Regions from separate parts of the Streptomyces sp. NPDC029296 genome, predicted to be linked through region 2. Evidence: riboswitches for the same ligand, from Rfam matches in the RefSeq annotation. Region 2 holds a riboswitch; each other region holds the start of a gene.
What was found. A riboswitch is a leader RNA that binds a small molecule or an ion and turns the genes downstream of it on or off. The one in region 2 is predicted to bind cobalamin.

Region 1 (6,489 bases), on a different contig from region 2:
GGGTGACCTGGAGGTCGCCGAGGTTGCTGCCCGCCTCGCGGGTGCTCGCCAGCTTGGTGGCGGTGCCCGAGGAGACGTCGTACGAGGCCAGTTCGACCGGGCTCTGCCCGAGGGCGCCCGCGACGAGCGTGTCCGAGCCGGGCGCGGCGTCCAGCAGCGGGGCCGCGTACCAGTCGCCGTCCTGGCCGAGGGTGACCTTGTGGTCCTCGGCGGTCAGGTCCACGGAGCCGAGGTTGCCCGCGGCGGCGCCGCCGTAGCCGAACCACAGCCTGCCGCCCGCGAGGGCGATGCTGAGCGGCTTGTCGCCGACCTCGTAGCGCGTGGTCTCGGTGTCGGTGGCGGTGTCGAAGACCGCGATGGCGTCGAGGTCCTGCACGGCCGCGTAGAGCGTGCCGGAGTCGGCGGACAGCTCCAGGCCGTGGACGCCGGACAGGTTGGTGGTGATCTGCTTGACGACCTTGCCGGCGAAGTCGGTGACGACGATCTTGCCGTTCAGCGGATCGCTGACGAAGACCTGCCGGTGCACGGCGTCCACGACGATGTCACCGGTCTGCCGCACCGGCAGGACGGCGCTGGAGTCGGCGATCGCCGGGGTGGCGGCCAGGGCCGCCGAACTGATCAGGACCGCCAGGGTGGTGGCGGCCGTGAGAGAGCGCTTGCGCACGCTGATTCGAACCCCCCGGAACGAATGAAAGACATGGGTGCCCGCGCGGATACGGCTGTCCGTGGGTCCCCTGTGCGTGAGCCGTGGGCCGCGCGTGACGAGTGAGCAAAGCGTAGGTCATGTCACTGACAAGGGGCATCCGGGTTCCTGGGGCGGGAGTGGCTTTCGGACGTGCGGGGAGACGCCGTTGTCCCCACCCGCGGAATCTTCACCCGCGACCGCTGAGAGCGGCGGGCCTCGCGTCCGTACCGCCTGGGCGTACCGGACGCGCGTACGGGCACGCGGCGCTGGACAGCACCTGCCGGAGGACCGCCCCCCTGCTGAACGTCACGCTGCCCGACGAGGCGAGCCCCCAGCAGCGGGGCTTCGCGCGGCAGCCGAACGGGGAGAGCGGCAGGCGGTCCGGCACCGACTTCGCGCTGGTCGACTTCGACCAGACCCTGTTCCGGCGGACCGCCCCGCCCAGGCTGCCGGACTCCGACCCGACCCCGCCGCCCCCGGCCGCCGGCCGGCCGGAGGTGGTCCTCACCCCGCCGCCGTCGGCCACCTCCACCCCGGTGGACATCGACGGCACCGCGGCCGGCACCACTCCCGGCCCCGGGGCCGGGACGAGCCCGTCCCCACCGGCCGGCTGACCACCCCCACGGCGACCACGCCCGGCCGGGCCTGTCGCCGGGGGGCCGCGCCCGGTCGGGGCGGTCACGTGACCGTGGCCGGTTACGCCAGCCACACGGTGGTGTCCGGTGGCAGCACCCCGCCGCCCGGCAGCGGCGTACTGCTCAGACGGACCTCGCCGGGCGGCAGCGGCACCGGCTCGCCGCCCAGGTTGGTGACGCTGCGCCAGGCCCCGGTACGGGTGAAGTCCAGCACCCCGGCGGGCGCGTGGGGCGTCCAGGTCAGCGTCTCGCCGTCCAGCAGCTTGCGGCGCAGCCGCAGGGCCGTGCGGTACAGCTCCAGCGTGGAGCCCTCCGTACCGGCCTGCGCCTCCACCGCGTACGCCGCGAAGGACGCGGGCTGCGGCAGCCAGCCGGCGCCGGGCCCGAAGCCGTACGACGGTCCGGTCGGCGTCCACGGCAGCGGCACCCGGCAGCCGTCGCGGCCCTTGCGGGTGTGACCGGTCTGCTCCCAGATCGGGTCCTGGAGCACCTCCGTGGGCAGGTCGGCGACCTCGGGCAGGCCGAGTTCCTCGCCCTGGTACAGATACGCCGAACCGGGCAGCGCCAGCATCAGCAGGGTCGCCGCCCGGGCCCGGCGCAGCCCGGCCGCCGGATCGACCGCGGGCGCCGTGCCGTGGGTGAGCAGCCAGGCGTCCGGGTCGGTGCCGGGCGGCAGCACGAGCCGGGAGGCGTGCCGTACGACATCGTGGTTGGACAGCACCCAGGTCGCGGAGGCCCCGGCGGCGTGGGCCGTGGCCAGCGCGTCGGCGATGACCCCGCGCAGCTCCTCCGCGTCCCAGCCGGCCTCCAGGTACTCGAAGTTGAACGCCTGGCCGAGTTCGTCGGGCCGGGCGTACAGGGCCCGCCGCTCGCCCGGCACCCAGGCCTCGGCGACGGCCATGCGCGGCGGGCGGTAGGCGTCGAAGATCTTGCGCCAGTCCCGGTAGATCTCGTGCACCTCGTCCCGGTCCCAGTACGGGTGGCTGCCGGGCGGCAGGTGCCGCAGGGCGGACTCGCCGGTCGTGCTGTGGGCGCCGAGGTCCCGCAGCGGCTCGGTGAGGTCCTTGGCCAGGCCGTGGGCGACGTCCACGCGGAAGCCGTCCACGCCCCGGTCGGACCAGAACCGCAACGTGGTGCGGAAGTCGGCACGGACCTCCTCGTTGTCCCAGTTCAGGTCGGGCTGCTCGGGGGCGAACAGATGCAGGTACCACTCGCCGTCGGGCACCCGCCGCCAGGCGCTGCCGCCGAACACCGACCGCCAGTCGGTGGGCGGCAGTTCGCCGTGCGCGCCGCGCCCCGGGCGGAAGACGTACCGCTCGCGGGCGGCCGAACCGGGCCCGGCGCGCAGCGCCTCCCGGAACCAGGGGTGCAGATGGGAGGTGTGGTTGGGCACGAGGTCCACGACGACCTTCAGACCGAGCCGGTGCGCCTCGGCGGCCAGCGCGTCGAAGTCGTCCAGGGTGCCCAGGCGCTCGTCGACACCGCGCGGGTCGATGACGTCGTAGCCGCCGTCGGCGAGTTCGGAGGGGTAGAAGGGGCTCAGCCACAGGGCGTCGACGCCGAGCGCGGCGAGGTGGGACAGCCGCTCGGTCAGGCCCCGGAGGTCACCGAGGCCGTCGCCGTCGGCGTCGGCGAAACTGCGCGGATAGACCTGGTAGACGACGGCCTGGCGCCACCAGTCGGGGTTCCTGGACGAGAGGTCCGGCGGGCGGTCTGCCATACGGGCTCCCAAGGGACGGACGACAGTAGGGAATCTCTATCTGTCCACATTGCCCGGAAGGGAACCTTTTCGGGGGCGCTCAGGCGCCGCAGTGCTCCAACAGGCCCCGTACGTCCTCGTCCACCACCCGATAGCGCACCACGCGCCCCTCTTTCTCGCCCGCCACGACCCCGGCCGCGCGCAGCAGCCGCAGGGCCTGGGAGACGGCCGGGTCGTTCATGCCCGTGGCGATCGCGAGGTCGGAGACGGCCAGCGGCCCGGTCCGGTGCAGCGCGAGCAGCAGGGTGAGCCGGTTGGCGTCGGCCAGCAGCGAGAAACGGTCGGCCCAGGTGCGCAGACGCCCCGCGTCGCCGATGGCGGCGATCGCCTCGCACACCCGGTGACCGTCGATGGTCCGGCGCTCGGCACGGTCGGCAGGCACGAGATGCATGCCCCCATCCTGGCAGGCCCCGATGTGATCTTGAATACCTGCCCGACTGCGCAGCTATGCGGGAAACCGCGGGCCCCTCTACGGTGGGCGGGCCGTGGTGTTCGGGAAGTCGATGCAAGGTCGACGCGGCCCTCGCCACTGTGATCGGGGAGTTCCCGTTCCGTCCGGCACACCGCCGGGCCACTGGTCGTACGACCGGGAAGGCAGGGACGGCGGACGTGTGACCCGTAAGCCAGGAGACCGGCCACGGCAGCTCACGAAGTGATCCACGAGGTGCTGGAGCGTGAACCCGATGGCCGATGCCGCTTCTTTCCGCTGGCGACGCGAGGACACCCTGAAGACGGCGGGGCTGCTGGTGGTGATCCTCGCCCTGCACGTCGTCGCGTTCGCCATTCTCTATCTGCTGGTCGCGCCCCGGCACTACAAGGTCGGGACCGAGGTGTTCGGTGTGGGGCTCGGCATCACCGCCTACACCCTCGGGATGCGGCACGCCTTCGACGCCGACCACATCGCGGCGATCGACAACACCACCCGCAAGCTGATGGCCGACGGCAAGCGGCCGGTGTCGGTGGGGTTCTGGTTCGCGCTCGGGCACTCCAGCGTGGTCGTGCTGCTGGCCCTGCTGATCGCGGGGGGCACCTCGCTGGCCGGGAAGGTGATGAACGAGGGCTCCGCCACCCACCAGGTGCTCGGGGTGCTCGGTACGACGATCTCCGGGTCGTTCCTCTATCTCATCGCCGCCCTGAACCTGGTCGCCCTCGCGGGCATCCTGAAGGTCTTCCGGGCGATGCGCGCGGGCGCGTACGACGAGACGGAGCTGGAACGGCACCTGGACTCGCGGGGGTTCATGAACCGGCTGCTGGGCCGGCTGACCCGGTCCGTGTCCCGGCCGGGGCAGATGTACCCGCTGGGCTTCCTCTTCGGCCTCGGCTTCGACACGGCCACCGAGGTCACCCTGATGGTGATGGCGGGTTCGGGCGCGGCGGCCGGCCTGCCCTGGTACGCCATCCTGTGCCTGCCGCTGCTGTTCGCCGCCGGGATGAGCCTGTTCGACACCCTGGACGGCACGTTCATGAACTTCGCCTACCAGTGGGCGTTCGCCAACCCCGTCCGCAAGGTGTTCTACAACCTCGCCATCACCGGTCTGTCCATCGCCGTCGCCTTCTTCATCGGCACCATCGAACTGGTCGGCGTCCTGCACGAGAAGTTCCACCTCGACGATCCGGTCACCGGCTGGGTGTCCGGCCTGGACCTGGGCAACGTCGGCTACCTCATCGTCGGCCTGTTCGTGGTGGTGTGGGCGGCGGCGCTGGGGTACTGGCGGCTGGCACGGGTGGAGGAACGCTGGGCGGTGCGGGCGGCGCCGTCCGACTGAGCCGGCGGGCGAGCGCGGCGCAGACCACCAGCTGGAGCGTGTGGTAGAGCATCAGCGGCAGGACGGTCATGGCGACCTCGTCCGCCGGGAACAGCACGGAGGCCATCGGCAGCCCGCTGGCCAGGCTCTTGGTCGCCCCGCAGAAGACCGCCGTCACCCGGTCCTCGCGGGGCAGCCGCAGCGCCCGCGCCGAGCGGTCGGCGAGCAGCAGGGCGACCGCGAGCAGCACCGCCACCAGCACGCCGAGCAGGAGCAGGCGGCCGGGGGACACCCGCTGCCAGATGCCGGTGGTCATGCCCCGGCTGAACGCCGCGTAGACGACGAGCAGGATCGAGCCCCGGTCACAGATCCCGATGACCTTGCGGTGCCGGCCGAGCCAGCCGGAGATCCAGCGCCGCACCGCCTGCCCGGCGAGGAACGGCAGCAGCAACTGGACGGCGATGTCCCCGAGTTGGCCGAACCCGACCGGCACGCCGCCGCCCTCGCCGCCGCCGGTCAGCGCGACGGCCAGTACGGGGGTCAGCACCACGCCCAGCACCGTGGAGAACGACGCGGAGCACAGCGCGGCGGCCACGTTGCCGCGGGCCAGGGAGGTGAGGGCGATGGACGACTGGACCGTGGACGGCAGCACGGCCAGGAACAGCACGCCGGCGGTCAGCTCGGCGCCGAGCGCCCCGTCCGGCAGCAGCCGCGCGGCCAGCCCGAGCACCGGGAAGACCGCGAACGTCAGGGCCAGCACCGGCAGATGCAGCCGCCAGTGCCGTACGCCGTCCAGCGCGGCCCGGGGGGAGAGCCGGGCGCCGTAGAGGAAGAACAGCAGGCCGATCGCCAGCCTGGTCAGCCACGAGACGGTCTCGGCCGCCGTGTCCTCGGCCGGGACGAGCGCGGCGATCCCGATCGCGCCGAACAGCGCGACGATGTACCAGTCGACGCGGCGCGCCAGGCCGCGGACCGTTGCGGTGGGCATCTGGGACATGCGCTCCTGCCTTGGAAGCGGGTGGCATGGGACGGGGCCCGGTCGGCCGCGGGACCCGGTGGGCGGGGCCCGCGCGGGTGGCGCGCGGGCCCCTGGGGCGGCTCAGGTCACGCGGGCGCGTGGACGTGGTGGCGGCTGATGTTCTTCTCCAGCAGCGCCAGGCACTCGGCGACCCCCACGCTGTCCGGGCCGGTCTGCGGCAGGCGGCCGTCGGCCTCCTTCAGGTCGGTCAGCGCCCGGTCGATGGCGGTCTGCGCCGCGAACAGGCAGGGCGTGCTGTAGATGGCGACGTCGACGCCCAGCCCGGTCAGTTCGCCCAGGGACAGCCGCGGCGACTTGCCGCCGGCGATCTGGTTGAACAGCAGCGGCTTGTCCCCGATGACCCGGCGCACCTTGTGGATCCAGTCCACGCTGCGCACCCCGTCGACCAGCACCACGTCGGCGTCGGTCGCGGCGAGCGCCTTGGCGCGGCGCAGGATCTCGTCCTCCTCGGTGGCGTCGGTGCGGGCCACCACCACCAGGTCCCGGCGGGACCGGAGGACCATGTCCAGCTTCTCCAGGTACTCCTCCAGCGGCAGTACCTGCTTGCCGTCGACGTGGCCGCAGCGCCGGGGCCGCTTCTGGTCCTCCAGGATGACGCCGGAGGCGCCGACGGCCTCCAGGTTCTG
Region 2 (6,489 bases):
GCGCACCGTCTACCGGCGCTTCGCCGGCCGGGAGGAACTCCTCGCCGCCATCTACGCATGCCGGCTGTCAGCCATCGAAGAGGCCATCGAGGACGCCCGGCTGCGCGAGGCACCCGTCGCCGTCGCCCTGCACCGCTACGTCGAGAACATCATCACCGTCAACCGGACCTGGCCTGTCGACCTGGCCCGCATGCTCGCCGACGAGGCCGTCCGCGCACGCCGTGACGCGTCCGTCCGCGAGGTCGACGCCTTCCTCGAACGCGCCGTCGAGGAGGGCCTGTTGCGCCCCGGCCCGCCGCGGGGGTGGGCGAGCGCGCTGCTGCCCCAGCTCATGCACCTGGTGTCCCGGCAACTGCCCGAGCTGAGTCCCGGGCAGGCGGCGGACGTTGTCGTCGACACCCTGCTCAACGGCCTCGGGGCCTCCTGATACACCGGCGGAACCCCGACCAGGGCGAGCACCGTCGCGGCAGGTGGTGTCCGACGGTCAAGTTACTTATGTACGGCGAGCACCGAAGAGCAAGAGTAGGTCGTGTCAGCTTCCGCCACAGGGAAGGATCCCTCCGTCATGAGCGGCTACCAGCCAGGTGTGGACGCCGGCCGAACGGCACCGCGCCGTCGTCCTGAGCTGACCTTGGACATCGAGCGCGTGCTGGACCTCTCGGCCCGGCAGACGGTCAGGGCCGCATTCCGGTACGACCCCGAACTGCCCCTGATCGTGTGCGTGGAGTTCCTCATCGAGGGGGGCGGCTCACGTGCCGTGTGGCGGATCGGGCGGGATCTGCTGCACCAGGGGCTGTACTCGATGAGCGGCGTCGGTGACGTCCGGATGTGGCCGTCGCATCCGGGGGAACGGGACACCGCATGGCTCCAACTGGCCTCCGGTGACATGGCCGCGCTGTTCGAACTGCCCGTACCGCCGCTCGCGGAGTGGCTGGAGCACACCTACGCACTCGTTCCCGCCGGCGGCGAGTTCGCCGCAGTGGACTGGGACGTCACCACCGAGGAGCTGCTCCGCGGCCCCAGGACAGAGTCCGACTGACCCTGCGGCGCCGCTTCGGCGAGGTTCGCACACGGCTCCGCCGCGCCCGCACCGTCGGCCCTCCCCCCGCCGCCTCCCCGGCCGTGGTGGTCCCACCGCTCAGGGAGCCGTGCGGCGGCGCCGTGGGGTGAAGGCGTACAGGTCGAGGATCTCCGGCCGGGGGGCGATGCCGGGGCCGCCCGCCCGTATCCAGGCGGCGATGTCCTCCGTCGCGGCCGGGTCGTTGACCAGCCCCAGCCACACCGGCCGGGCTCCGGCCGCCCGACCGGCGGCGGAGGGCTGCACGACGACCACGTTGGCCTGGTCGCACACGTCGAGACAGGCGGAGACGCGTACGGGCGCCTCGGCACGCAGGCGCGCGGCGTGGTCGATTCCGGTCACCTTCGGACTGCCGCAGCAGCAGTCCCGGCACACGACGACCCGGCACGGCGCGCCACCGGCCGGTCGCGCGGTCACCTCCGCGCCGGACACCTCACCGTCCGTTGTCCCGGGCACGCCCCACACCCCTCTCTCCGGGGAGATCCGCCCCGGGGTCCTTCGAGGAGGCGACGACGTGAGTCTCCTGGCTCTCGGGTCGCGGTTCGTCCCGGCCTTCCCACCCGTCGTGGGGCAGTGGCCGTACGGGAGTCACTCACCGATCACAGTGGCGGGACCGCGCCGGATTCGCACCGGCTTCCTCGTTCCGCCGTCGCCCTGTCGCCGGTCATCATGCCACCCCGCGAGCGGATGCGCCGGAACCGGGAACGCCCCTCATGATGCACCCGGGGCAGCCTCCGGGTCACGGTCGGTCAGGACCGGGGCACCGGGAGCGCGTCGGCCAGTTCCGCCAGGCTCTCCACCCGCAGGTCGAAGGTGTCGCCGTCGGCGGGCGGATCCCCCACCGGACGGCGCACATAGGCGGTCCGCATGCCCACCGCCTGGGCCCCGCGCAGGTCCCAGGCGTGGGCGGCGACCATCAGCACCTGTTCGGGCGGGCAGCCCGCCGCGTCGGGCGCGAGCCGGTACACGTCCGGCGCGGGCTTGTAGGCGCGGGCGTCCTCGGCGGACAGGACCTGGTGCCAGCGCAGTCCGGCGTGGGCGTTGAGACGCGGCAACGCCGTCCGGGCGGCGTTGCCGAGTCCGAGGACGGGGCGGCGTCCGGCGCAGCGCGCCAGGCCGGCGGGCGCGTCGTCCCACGGGCTCAGGCGCTGACCGGCCGTCGCCAGTCGTGCCACGGCGGCCGCCCGGCCCGGCGGGCTGATCGTGGTCACCACCCGCGCCAGTTACGCCGAGGAGACGGGCTTCGCGGAGTTCGCCCTGTCCCCCGGGATCCGGGAACGGGCCCGCCTGGACTTCCGGCTGGCGAACGCCCACTACATCGCCGAAGAGCCCGCCGACTACTGGGTCTTCCGCACGACGGCGCGCTGACGAGGCCGCCGGCCCGGCACCCCACGGGCGGGGCGCACCCGCCGCCGGACACGCCCCGCCCGGCACGCCGCACCCGCTCCGCCCGAAGGACGCCCCGCTCCGTCACGGCACGCCCGCCGCGCGCCCACCCACCCAGTCCTGGAGTGCCATGTCCCGCACCCTGTTCACCTCGGAGTCCGTGACCGAAGGACACCCCGACAAGATCGCCGACCAGATCAGCGACACCATCCTCGACGCGCTGCTGCGCGCGGACCCCGCCTCGCGCGTCGCCGTCGAGACGCTGATCACGGCCGGCCAGGTACACATCGCCGGCGAGGTGACCACCGCCGCCCGATCGACCTCGCCGCCGTCGCCGAACGCGCCGGTCTGCCCGACCCGGTCCTGGTCGGCGCCGACGATCCCGAAGCCATGCTCCGGCACACCGCCACGGCGCACCGGCTCGGCATCCCGGTCGCCGCCGACCCCTCGCAGCAGCTGGCGCGCCTCGACGCAGAACAGGCGCGCCGGCTCGTCACGGTGCGCGTTGGCTGTTCACCAACGAGTACGAGGCCGCCCTGCTCCAGGAACGTACCGGCTGGACCGAGCAGGAGTTGCTCGGCCGGGTCGGCACCTGGTTCACCACCCTGGACGGCGTGTCCCTGGCCGGGGCGGGAGCCCCGGCCGTGCGGATACCGGCCGTGGCCACGCAGCACATCGCCGATCCCACGGGGGCGGGAGACGCCTTCCGCTGCGGATTCCTCGCCGGCACGGCGTGGCGGTGGCCGCGGGAGCAGGCCGCCCGGCTCGGCTGCGCCCTGGCCACCACCGTGCTCGAGTCGGTCGGCACCCAGGAGTACAAGCTGATCCCGTCCGAGCTGGTCGCCCGCATCGACCGGGCCTACGGCAGCGAGGCGGCCCGCGCGGCCGGACCGCGCCTCGTCCCGGTGCCGTGAGCACGACGCCCGTGGGCCGGTGGGCGAGCGGCCGTCGGCCGTGCGGGCGGTGGCAGCGGTCAGGCGGCGAGGCCGAGCCGCGGACCGCCCCGGTCGCGCAGTCGTCTGAAGAAGGCCAGCACGCCCGCGGAGCCGCCCGCCCAGGCGGCACTCGACCGGGCGAGAGTCGTGTCCGGGAACACGGGCCGGGACCAGGTGCCGCCGCTGCGGTCCAGGATGAGCAGGGCGACGGTCTCGGCCGCGTCCCGGAACTCCCCGGCCCCGCTCGCCTCCGCGACGTCCACCATCAGCTCGCCCACTCCGGCCAGTCCGCAGCACTGCGTGACCAGCGGCATCCGCGGTGCCAGTGTCGCGCAGGCGCGGGCGGCCCGCTGGGCGAGGTCGAGGTACCCGGGTTCGTCGAGACGTTCGGCGGCCCGGACGAGTACGGTCCCGATACCGGCGAGGCCCCGGCACCACGAGCCGTAGCGGCGTGTCGCCCCCGGCTCGGCGGCCGCCGCGATGATGTCCGGTGTCACGGCCGCCAGGCGCGCGGCGGCCTTCTCGGAGCGGCTGATCGCGTCCGGGTCCCCGGTCACGCCGCCGTATTCGAGCAAGAAGCAGGCGAGACCCGCCTCGCCGTGCGCGATGCCCTCGCGGAGTGCGGCATCGCCGGCCCTGTCCGAACCGGCCGGGGTCAGCCGGGCGGTGCCCGACGCCAGCATCCGGTCACAGCCGGCGGCGACGGCGAGGTGCCGGTCCGCCGCGTGCCGGTGACCGGCCCGAAGGGCGTGCCGGGCGAGCAGCAACCGGCCGAGGCCGATTCCGGCGGCGCCCGCGATCAGCTCCGCCTCCGGCGGTCCGCCGTCCGGTGCGCGGTCCGGCAGGCCACAGTCGCCGGACCACGCGTCCGAGTCCGCGTCCGTCGTCAGCCCCGCCTCCGTGAGGAAGAGTTCGACGCCGGTGCGCCCCGTGTAGAAGCCGGGGGGCAGGTTCCTGGACTGTTCCGCCGTCCACCGCGCCAACGCGGTGACGGCCGAACGCACCGGGGGGCGGTGCGCATGGTGGAGGAGTTCCAGTCCGAGTCCCGAACTGCCGCCGTAGACGTCGATCGAGGTGGGGACGTTCAGCCGCGCGGCCCGTACCGGGTCCGCGATCGCGTGCGCCTCACCGACGCAGAACGCGGTCGTGTGCTCGATGATCTCGTCCAGCAGGTCGTTGTCGATCCGTGGGCGTGCGATCCGGTGCGCGGTTCCGGCCGTGCCGGTGCGCAGGCGGTGGGCGGCGGCGGTCCGTACGGCCGGGTCGAAGCTCAGGAGGCCCGTGACCGACGACCGGATCCTCCGGTGGGCGCGTCCGGGCAGCGCCCGCGCCAGGCAGGCCAGGGTCCGGTCCCGGTTGGTCCCGCGGTCGGCGTCGACGATCACCGGGTCCATGCCGGTGGCGGCGAAGAAGAGGGTCGCCCCGAGGGCGTAGTAGTCGTCGGCGGGAGCGGCCGGCCCGGTCGCGCGCAGCACCGGCTCGCCGTATCCGGGGGTCGCCCCTCCCGGGCCGGTGCCGTTCCATTCGCTGATCCCGAAGTCGATGACGTGGCAGTGGCCGGGGCCGGAGTCGTCGAGCACGACGTTGTCGGGTTTGAGGTCGCGGACGACGACGTGCCGGCCGTGGATCGCGTCCAGGACGCGCAAGAGCCGGGCGGCGAGGACGGACAGGGCGTGCGCCGGCCGGGTGCCGTCGTCCCGGTAGGGGCCGTTCCGCAGGACGTCCCCGCGCAGATTCCGGTCGCCGCAGCCGGTCATCACCAGGTACTCGTCCGTCTGGTGAGCGAAGTAGTCCAGTGCGCGGGGCACGCCCGTGACGCCGTCGAGGGCGGTGAGGACCGTACGTTCGTTGCGCAGCCGGTGGCGGGCGTCCGTACCGGACTCGTCCTCGCCCACGAAGGCCCTCGCCTGTTTGACCACCACCGGCCGCCCGCATGTGCGGTCGACCGCGCGGTAGACGTTGCCCCGGGGTGTGCGCGCGATGCCCGCGGTGATCGTGTAGCGTCCGCCGCCGAAGCCGGGCGCGGACGGCTCGTCACCCTGTCCGGAGCGGACCGCGAAGGGGTCCTCGGCCCAGGGCGGGCATCGGTAGCGGCCGACGGCCAGGCCGTCGAAGATCTGGCCGTCCGGTCCGGTCATGACGGATTCGAGCCGCCCGCTCCGGCCGGTCCGGTAGTCGCCCGTGAAGGGGCCGTAACGGTAGTAGACCGGTGCCCTCGGATCGGCCCGCCGGTCGCTGACCACCCGCGGGCCCTCCCGGTCACGCAGTACGGCGGCGAGTTCCCGGGCGACCTCGACCACGGTGCCGGCCGCGGGGTAGACGGTGATCGCCTTGCCGACGGCTCCGGCGCCCACCTCCCCGGAGTTGAGGCGGCGCAGCGTATCCGGGTCCCGGGCGAACTTCACGTGGCAGACATGCCGGGACAGCACCGGCAGGACGAGCCGGATCACGGCTTCGAGGTCGCCGGGACGCGCCGAGACGTGCAGCTTCCAGCCGTGTTCCGTCGCCGGCATGCGCGGATCGTTCAGGTACGACCAGGTGTCGTCGGACCAACCGCCGCGGCCGGCGACGGAAACGGCCACCGCTACGAGTTCAGGTCACAGGAGAAGCGGGTGGTGGCGGTCACCCAGGGGTCGGAGAGACACGCCGTGGGCTCGAGGTGGTCGCGGTCGTCGTCCTCGAACACGATCGCCTCGTCGTCGATCTCCAGTGGGCCCGCGTCGCGTATTCCGTCGGCTTGCACGGCTGTGGGCATGTGGCGCCTCCATGATGTGTCGTGCGCTCGGGAGCAGGCAATGACCGACGTGGGCCGGTGGGCCCCCTGGCCAAGGACTCGCTGCACCAAGGTAGACACGGGCGCACTTACTGACAAGGGGCCGGGAGAACCGCTCGCAAGGACGCCGCCGAGGCGTGCCGCCCTCGCCCGGGGCCGCCCCCGCGCCCCGCGAGGAGTCCCCGCCGCCACCGTCCGCGCGCTGAGCGGCCGTTCACCCGACGCGCCCGGTTGCGACTCCGGTCGCACCGGCGAACCGCCCGGATGCGACTCCGGTCGTACAGAGGGCATGCCCCGGATTGCGACTCCGGTCGGAT
Region 3 (6,489 bases), on a different contig from region 2:
TGTCCGCCGCCCTCAATCTCGCGGGCGCCTTCCTCTCCGTGGAGGTCGCGAACACGATCTCCAAGGGTCTCGTCGACGAGACCGGCATCCGCCCCGAGGTCATCTTCGCCGCCCTGGTCGGCGCGATCCTCTGGAACCTGCTGACCTGGCTGGTGGGCCTGCCCTCCAGTTCCTCGCACGCCCTGATGGGCGGCCTGGTCGGCGCCACCGTCGCCTCCGCCGGCTTCGACGCCGTCCACGGCGGCGTCCTGGTCACCAAGGTGCTGCTGCCGGCCGTCGCGGCGCCGGTCGTGGCGGGCCTCGCCTCGTTCCTGGCCACCCGGCTCTCCTACGGCGTCGGCGGCACCGCCGAGACCGAGGCCAGCCGCAAGGGCTACCGGGCCGGCCAGATCGCCTCCGCCGGCCTGGTCTCCCTCGCGCACGGCACCAACGACGCCCAGAAGACGATGGGCATCATCACCCTGGCCCTGATCGCGGGCGGCTCCCTCGCCCCCGGCTCCAACCCTCCCACCTGGGTGATCCTCTCCGCCGGCCTGGCCATCGCGCTCGGCACCTACATCGGCGGCTGGCGCATCATCCGCACCATGGGCAAGGGCCTGACCGACCTGGAGCCGCGCCAGGGCTTCGCCGCCCAGACCGGTGCCGCGACCGCTATCCTGGCCTCCTCCCACCTCGGCTTCTCCCTGTCCACCACCCATGTCGTCTCCGGCTCGGTGATGGGCGCGGGTCTCGGCCGCAAGGGCGGCGTGGTCCGCTGGTCCACCGCGACCCGCATGGCCGTCGCCTGGGTCCTCACCCTGCCGGCCGCCGCGCTGGTCGGCGCGGGCGCCGAGTCCGTCACCGACCTGGGTGACTGGGGCACCGCCGCCGTGGCCGTCTTCCTGGTCGCCGCGAGCGCCGCGATCTGGAAGATCTCCCGCCGCGAGGTCGTCGACCACACCAACGTGGTCGGGGAGACCGGCGAGCCGGCCGGTGTCGTCACCACCGCCATCGCCGCGGTGACCCCGCCGCCCGCCGGCCAGATCGCCGGGGAACTGACGACCGCGGACCTGGCGACCGCCGGCCTGACGGCCACGATCCCCGCCCCGGCCACCGAGCCGGCGCCCGCCGCCGTCCCGCCGGCCGCCACGGTCTGACCCCGCCCGCACGGTTACTGAAGGAAGCATCCCCATGAAGATCGACTGGGCGGCCCTCGGCTCCGTTCTCGGCACCAGCGTCGTGTTCACGGTGGGCCTGGTGGCCCTGTTCACCCTCGGCGTCAACGGCCTGTCCCGCCGCGAGCGGGCCGCGGCCCAGGGCGGCTCCGCCGCGCTCGCCGTCACCGGTGCCTACGTCTGCTTCGCGGCCTGCGCGGCGGCCGTCGCCTACGGCATCTACCTGATCGTGGGCAAGGGCTGACCGCCCGCCCCCGATCCCCGCGACCGCCCCGCCGACCGGCCCGCCCGCCGGAGCCGGCGGGGCGGACGCATGCCGGGGCGGTCCCCGTCAGCCCGCCCGGCGTCCCGGCGATGTGGGCCTCGGCACAGTCGGGCATCCCAGGTCAAAGGCGAGTTGACGGCCCTTCCGGGCACGTGGTGGACTGCCCAGGCCATGTACGGCGGCAGAAGAGGAAGCCGGTGCGAATCCGGCGCGGTCCCGCCACTGTCACCGGGGAAGAACTCCCCGGGAGCCAGGAACTCTCGCCGCCGGAATCCGTCGACCCAGGGCGTGGACACCCTGAGTGAGGACACGAATCGCCATGCTCGGCTGCCGTAGGACCCGTACCGGGAACGCCCCTGTGCCCACGGCCGGCTGAGCCGATGGGTGCCGATCGCACTTACGCGTACGGCGCCGCCGCCGGCGTCCTCGGCGACCTGCTTCTCGGCGATCCCCGCCGCGGGCACCCGGTCGCCGCGTTCGGCCGCGCGGCCACGGCCGTGGAAGGCGCCTTGTGGCACGACCACCGCGGCTGGGGCGCCCTGCACACCGCCGTGTGCGCCGGTGGCGTCGTCGCCCTCGGGGCGCTGGCCACACGCGCCGTACGCCCCTCCCGTACCGCCTCCGTCGCGCTGACCGCCGCCGCCACCTGGGCCGTCGTCGGCGGCACCTCGCTCGGCCGCGAGGCCCGCACCGTCGGGCGTGCCCTGGCGGCGGGGGACATCGAGGCCGCCCGCGCCCGGCTGCCCCATCTGTGCGGCCGGGACCCGCAGGCGCTGGACGCCGACGGGATGGCCCGGGCCGTGGTCGAGTCGGTCGCCGAGAACACCTCCGACGCCGTGGTCGGCGCCCTGGTGTGGGGAGCGGTGGCCGGGGTGCCGGGTCTGCTCGGGTTCCGGGCCGTCAACACGCTGGACGCCATGGTGGGCCACAAGTCGCCCCGCCACCGCCGCTACGGCTGGGCCTCCGCCCGCCTCGACGACGTCGCCGGCTGGCCGGGGGCCCGGCTGACCGCCGCCCTCGCCGCCGTCGCCGGACCCGACCCGCGCGGCGCCCTGCGCGCCTGGAAGGCCGACGCGGGCAAGCACCCGAGCCCCAACGCCGGTCCCGTGGAGGCCGCCTTCGCGGGTGCCCTCGGCGTGCGCCTGGGCGGGACGCTCTCCTACGGCGGCCGGGTCGAGCACCGGCCCGTGCTCAACGGCGGCACCGGACGCCCGGTCGAGGTCACCGACATCGACCGGGCCGTACGGCTCTCCCGCCGCGTCGGCCTGCTCGCCCTCGGCACCACACTCGCCGCGCGCACACTCCTGAAAGGACGTGGGAAGTGAACGGTGGCCTCCTCGTGGCCGGCACCACCTCGGACGCCGGCAAGAGCGTCGTGACGGCCGGGATCTGCCGGTGGCTGGTCCGCCAGGGCGTGAAAGTGGCGCCGTTCAAGGCGCAGAACATGTCCCTGAACTCGTTCGTGACCCGGGAGGGCGCGGAGATCGGCCGGGCCCAGGCCATGCAGGCCCAGGCCTGCCGGATCGAGCCGACCGCGCTGATGAACCCGGTGCTGCTCAAGCCCGGCGGCGAGCAGAGCAGCCAGGTCGTGCTGCTCGGCAAGCCGGTGGGCGAGCTGAGCGCACGCGGCTACCACGGCGGGCGCCAGCAGCGGCTGCTGGGCACGGTGCTGGACTGCCTGGCCGAACTGCGGGGCACGTATGACGCGGTGATCTGCGAGGGGGCGGGCAGCCCGGCCGAGATCAACCTGCGCCGGACCGACATCGTCAACATGGGCATCGCGCGGGGCGCGCGGCTGCCGGTGCTGGTGGTCGGCGACATCGACCGCGGGGGCGTCTTCGCGTCCTTCTTCGGCACCGTCGCCCTGCTCTCGCCCGAGGACCAGGAACTCGTCGCCGGTTTCCTCGTGAACAAGTTCCGCGGCGACGTCGGCCTGCTGGAACCCGGCCTGGACATGCTGCACGGCCTCACCGGGCGGCGGACCTACGGCGTGCTGCCCTTCCGGCACGGACTCGGCATCGACGAGGAGGACGGACTGCGGGTCTCGTTGCGGGGCACCGTACGGGAGTCCGCCGTCACTCCCCCGGTCGGCGCGGACGTGCTCCGGGTCGCCGTGTGCGCGATCCCGCTGATGTCCAACTTCACCGACGTGGACGCGCTGGCCGCCGAACCGGGCGTCGTCGTGCGGTTCGTGGACCGGCCGGAGGAACTGGCCGACGCCGACCTCGTGGTGATCCCCGGCACCCGCGGCACCGTACGGGCGCTGCGGTGGCTGCGGGAACGCGGGCTGGCGGACGCCCTCGTGCGCCGGGCCGCCGAACAACGGCCCGTGCTCGGCGTCTGCGGCGGCTTCCAGATCCTCGGCGAGCACATCGAGGACGAGGTCGAGAGCCGCCAGGGCCACGTCGACGGGCTCGGGATCCTGCCCGTGCGCGTGCGCTTCGCCCGCGAGAAGACCCTCACCCGGCCCAGCGGAGAGGCTCTCGGCGAGCGGGTCGACGGCTACGAGATCCACCACGGCGTGGCCACGGTCGAGGGCGGCGAGCCCTTCCTCGACGGCTGCCGCGTCGGCCAGACCTGGGGCACCCACTGGCACGGCTCGCTGGAGTCGGACGGCTTCCGGCGGGCCTTCCTGCGCGAGGTGGCCGCCGCCGCGGGCCGCCGCTTCGTGCCCGCGCCGGACACCTCCTTCGCCGCGCTGCGCGAGGAGCAGCTCGACCGGCTCGGCGACCTGATCGAACAGCACGCGGACACGGACGCGCTGTGGCGGCTCATCGAGTCCGGCGCGCCGCAAGGACTGCCCTTCATCCCACCGGGAGCGCCCGCATGAGCACAGTGTTGTTGTTGTCGACCGCCGACACGGATTTGCTGGCGGCCCGGGCCTCGGGCGCCGGCTACCGCATCGGCAACCCCACCCGGGTCGACGTCGCCGGGGAACTGCCGGCCCTGATCGAGGGCGCGGACCTCGCCGTCGTACGGCTGCTGGGCGGCAAGCGGGCCTGGGAGGACGGGCTGGCCGCGCTGAAGGCGTCCGGCATCCCCACCGTCCTGCTGGGCGGCGAGGCCGTACCGGACGCCGAGCTGATGGCCGAGTCGTCGGTGCCCGCCGGTGTGGTCGCGGAGGCGCTGAAGTACCTGGTCGAGGGCGGCCCCGCGAACCTGCTGGAGCTGTCCCGGTTCCTGTCGGACACCGTGCTGCTGACCGGCGAGGGCTTCGCGGAGCCGCACCGCATGCCCGAGTTCGGCGTGCACGGCGCCTACGACATCCGGGACGGCCGCCCGACCGTGGGTGTGCTGTTCTACCGGGCGCACGAACTGAGCGGGAACACCGCCTTCGTGGACACCCTGTGCGAGGCGATCGAGGCGGCCGGCGCCAACGCCCTGCCGGTGTACTGCGGTTCGCTGCGCGGCGCGGATCCCGCGCTGTACGGACTGCTGGGGCGGGCCGACGCGCTGGTGGCCACCGTGCTCGCGGCCGGCGGCACGCACGCCTCCCAGGCGTCGGCGGGCGGCGACGACGAAGCGTGGGACATCGGCGCGCTCGCCGACCTGAACGTCCCCGTGCTGCAAGGGCTGTGCCTCACCTCCTCGCGCGCCGCGTGGGAGGAGTCCGACGCGGCCCTGTCCCCCATGGACGCGGCGATGCAGGTCGCCATCCCCGAGTTCGACGGCCGGCTGATCACCGTCCCCTTCTCCTTCAAGGAGCAGGGCCCCGACGACGTCCCGGTGTACACCGCCGACCCCGAGCGGGCCGCCCGGGTCGCCGGCATCGCCGTCCGGCACGCCCGGCTGAGGCACAAGCCGAACGCCGAGAAGAAGGTCGCGCTCGTCTTCACCGCCTACCCGACCAAGCACTCCCGGGTCGGCAACGCGGTCGGCCTGGACACCCCCGTGTCGGCCGTCCGGGTGCTCGACGCGCTCCGGGACGCCGGCTACTCGCTGACCGCGTACCCGGACGGCGGCGACGAGCTGATCCACCGGCTCATCGAGGCCGGCGGCCACGACGTGGAATGGCTGACCGAGGAACAGCTGGCCGCCGCGCCCGCGCGGGTGCCGCTGGCCGACTACCGGGCATGGTTCGGCACGCTCGACCCGGAGCTGCGGGACGCCATGACCGAGGCGTGGGGCGAGCCGCCGGGCAGCCTCTACGTGGACGGCGACGACATCGTGCTGGCCTGTCTGCGGTACGGGAACGTCGTCGTCATGATCCAGCCGCCGCGCGGCTTCGGGGAGAACCCGATCGCGATCTACCACGACCCCGACATGCCGCCCTCCCACCACTACCTGGCGGCCTACCGCTGGCTGGAGAACAGCTTCGGCGCCGACGCGATCGTGCACATGGGCAAGCACGGCACGATGGAGTGGCTGCCGGGCAAGGGCCTCGGGCTGTCGCGCGGCTGCGCCCCGGACGCCGTCCTCGGCGAACTGCCGCTGATCTACCCGTTCATCGTCAACGACCCCGGCGAGGGCACCCAGGCCAAGCGGCGTGGCCACGCCACCGTGGTCGACCACCTGGTGCCGCCGATGGCCCGCGCGGACACCTACGGCGACCTGGCCAAGCTGGAGCAGCTCCTCGACGAGTACGCGCTGGTGAGCGACCTGGACCCGGCGAAGGCCCCGGCCGTCCGCGCGCAGATCTGGACGCTGGTCAAGGCGGCGGAGCTGCACCACGACCTGCACGTGGACGAGCAGCCCGACGACGACGCGTTCGACGAGTTCGTCATGCACATCGACGGCTATCTGTGCGAGATCAAGGACGTGCAGATCCGCGACGGCCTGCACATCCTGGGCGGCGGCCCGGTCGGCGAACCGCGGGTGAACCTCGTGCTGGCCGTGCTGCGCGCCTCGCAGGTGTGGGGCGGGCAGGCCGACGCCCTGCCCGGGCTGCGGGCCTCGCTGGCGGCCCACTTCGGGCTGGTGGAGAAGGAGTTGCTGGCCGAGCCGGGTGCCCCGGTGAAGGTGCCGGTGGAGCTGACGGACCTGGTGGAGGGCCCGGCCCGGTCCGCCGCCGACGCCATCGACCTGCTGGAGCAGCTGTGCCGGCGGATCGCGGAGGGCATGGAGGCCCGG

Region 1: it holds a riboswitch for cobalamin, as region 2 does, so the genes downstream of both, nicT (Nickel transporter NicT) here and ACZ4W9_RS08465 ((2Fe-2S) ferredoxin domain-containing protein) in region 2, are expected to answer to the same signal.
Region 3: it holds a riboswitch for cobalamin, as region 2 does, so the genes downstream of both, ACZ4W9_RS19920 (cobalamin biosynthesis protein) here and ACZ4W9_RS08465 ((2Fe-2S) ferredoxin domain-containing protein) in region 2, are expected to answer to the same signal.

The regions. Positions count from the first base shown of each region.
Region 1 is NZ_JBVHXT010000014.1:103,367-109,855, reverse strand. Features, by position in the region: gene ACZ4W9_RS14840 (YncE family protein) at 1-664, opposite strand, end outside; gene ACZ4W9_RS14835 (hypothetical protein) at 823-1,299, shown strand; gene ACZ4W9_RS14830 (glycoside hydrolase family 13 protein) at 1,382-3,040, opposite strand; gene ACZ4W9_RS14825 (ArsR/SmtB family transcription factor) at 3,120-3,470, opposite strand; cobalamin riboswitch at 3,549-3,733, shown strand; gene nicT (Nickel transporter NicT) at 3,763-4,845, shown strand; gene ACZ4W9_RS14815 (bile acid:sodium symporter family protein) at 4,742-5,812, opposite strand; gene ACZ4W9_RS14810 (isocitrate lyase/PEP mutase family protein) at 5,929-6,489, opposite strand, start outside.
Region 2 is NZ_JBVHXT010000007.1:126,439-132,927, reverse strand. Features, by position in the region: gene ACZ4W9_RS08475 (TetR/AcrR family transcriptional regulator) at 1-427, shown strand, start outside; gene ACZ4W9_RS08470 (SsgA family sporulation/cell division regulator) at 566-1,039, shown strand; gene ACZ4W9_RS08465 ((2Fe-2S) ferredoxin domain-containing protein) at 1,139-1,495, opposite strand; cobalamin riboswitch at 1,575-1,763, opposite strand; partial or broken gene ACZ4W9_RS08460 (haloacid dehalogenase type II) at 1,828-2,259, opposite strand; gene ACZ4W9_RS08455 (hypothetical protein) at 2,282-2,446, shown strand; partial or broken gene ACZ4W9_RS08450 (S-adenosylmethionine synthetase N-terminal domain-containing protein) at 2,595-2,720, shown strand; partial or broken gene ACZ4W9_RS08445 (PfkB family carbohydrate kinase) at 2,774-3,378, shown strand; gene lanL (class IV lanthionine synthetase LanL) at 3,438-5,981, opposite strand; gene ACZ4W9_RS08435 (SflA family class IV lanthipeptide) at 5,984-6,154, opposite strand.
Region 3 is NZ_JBVHXT010000021.1:88,539-95,027, reverse strand. Features, by position in the region: gene ACZ4W9_RS19930 (inorganic phosphate transporter) at 1-1,136, shown strand, start outside; gene ACZ4W9_RS19925 (hypothetical protein) at 1,171-1,398, shown strand; cobalamin riboswitch at 1,559-1,701, shown strand; gene ACZ4W9_RS19920 (cobalamin biosynthesis protein) at 1,800-2,744, shown strand; gene ACZ4W9_RS19915 (cobyric acid synthase) at 2,741-4,249, shown strand; gene cobN (cobaltochelatase subunit CobN) at 4,246-6,489, shown strand, end outside.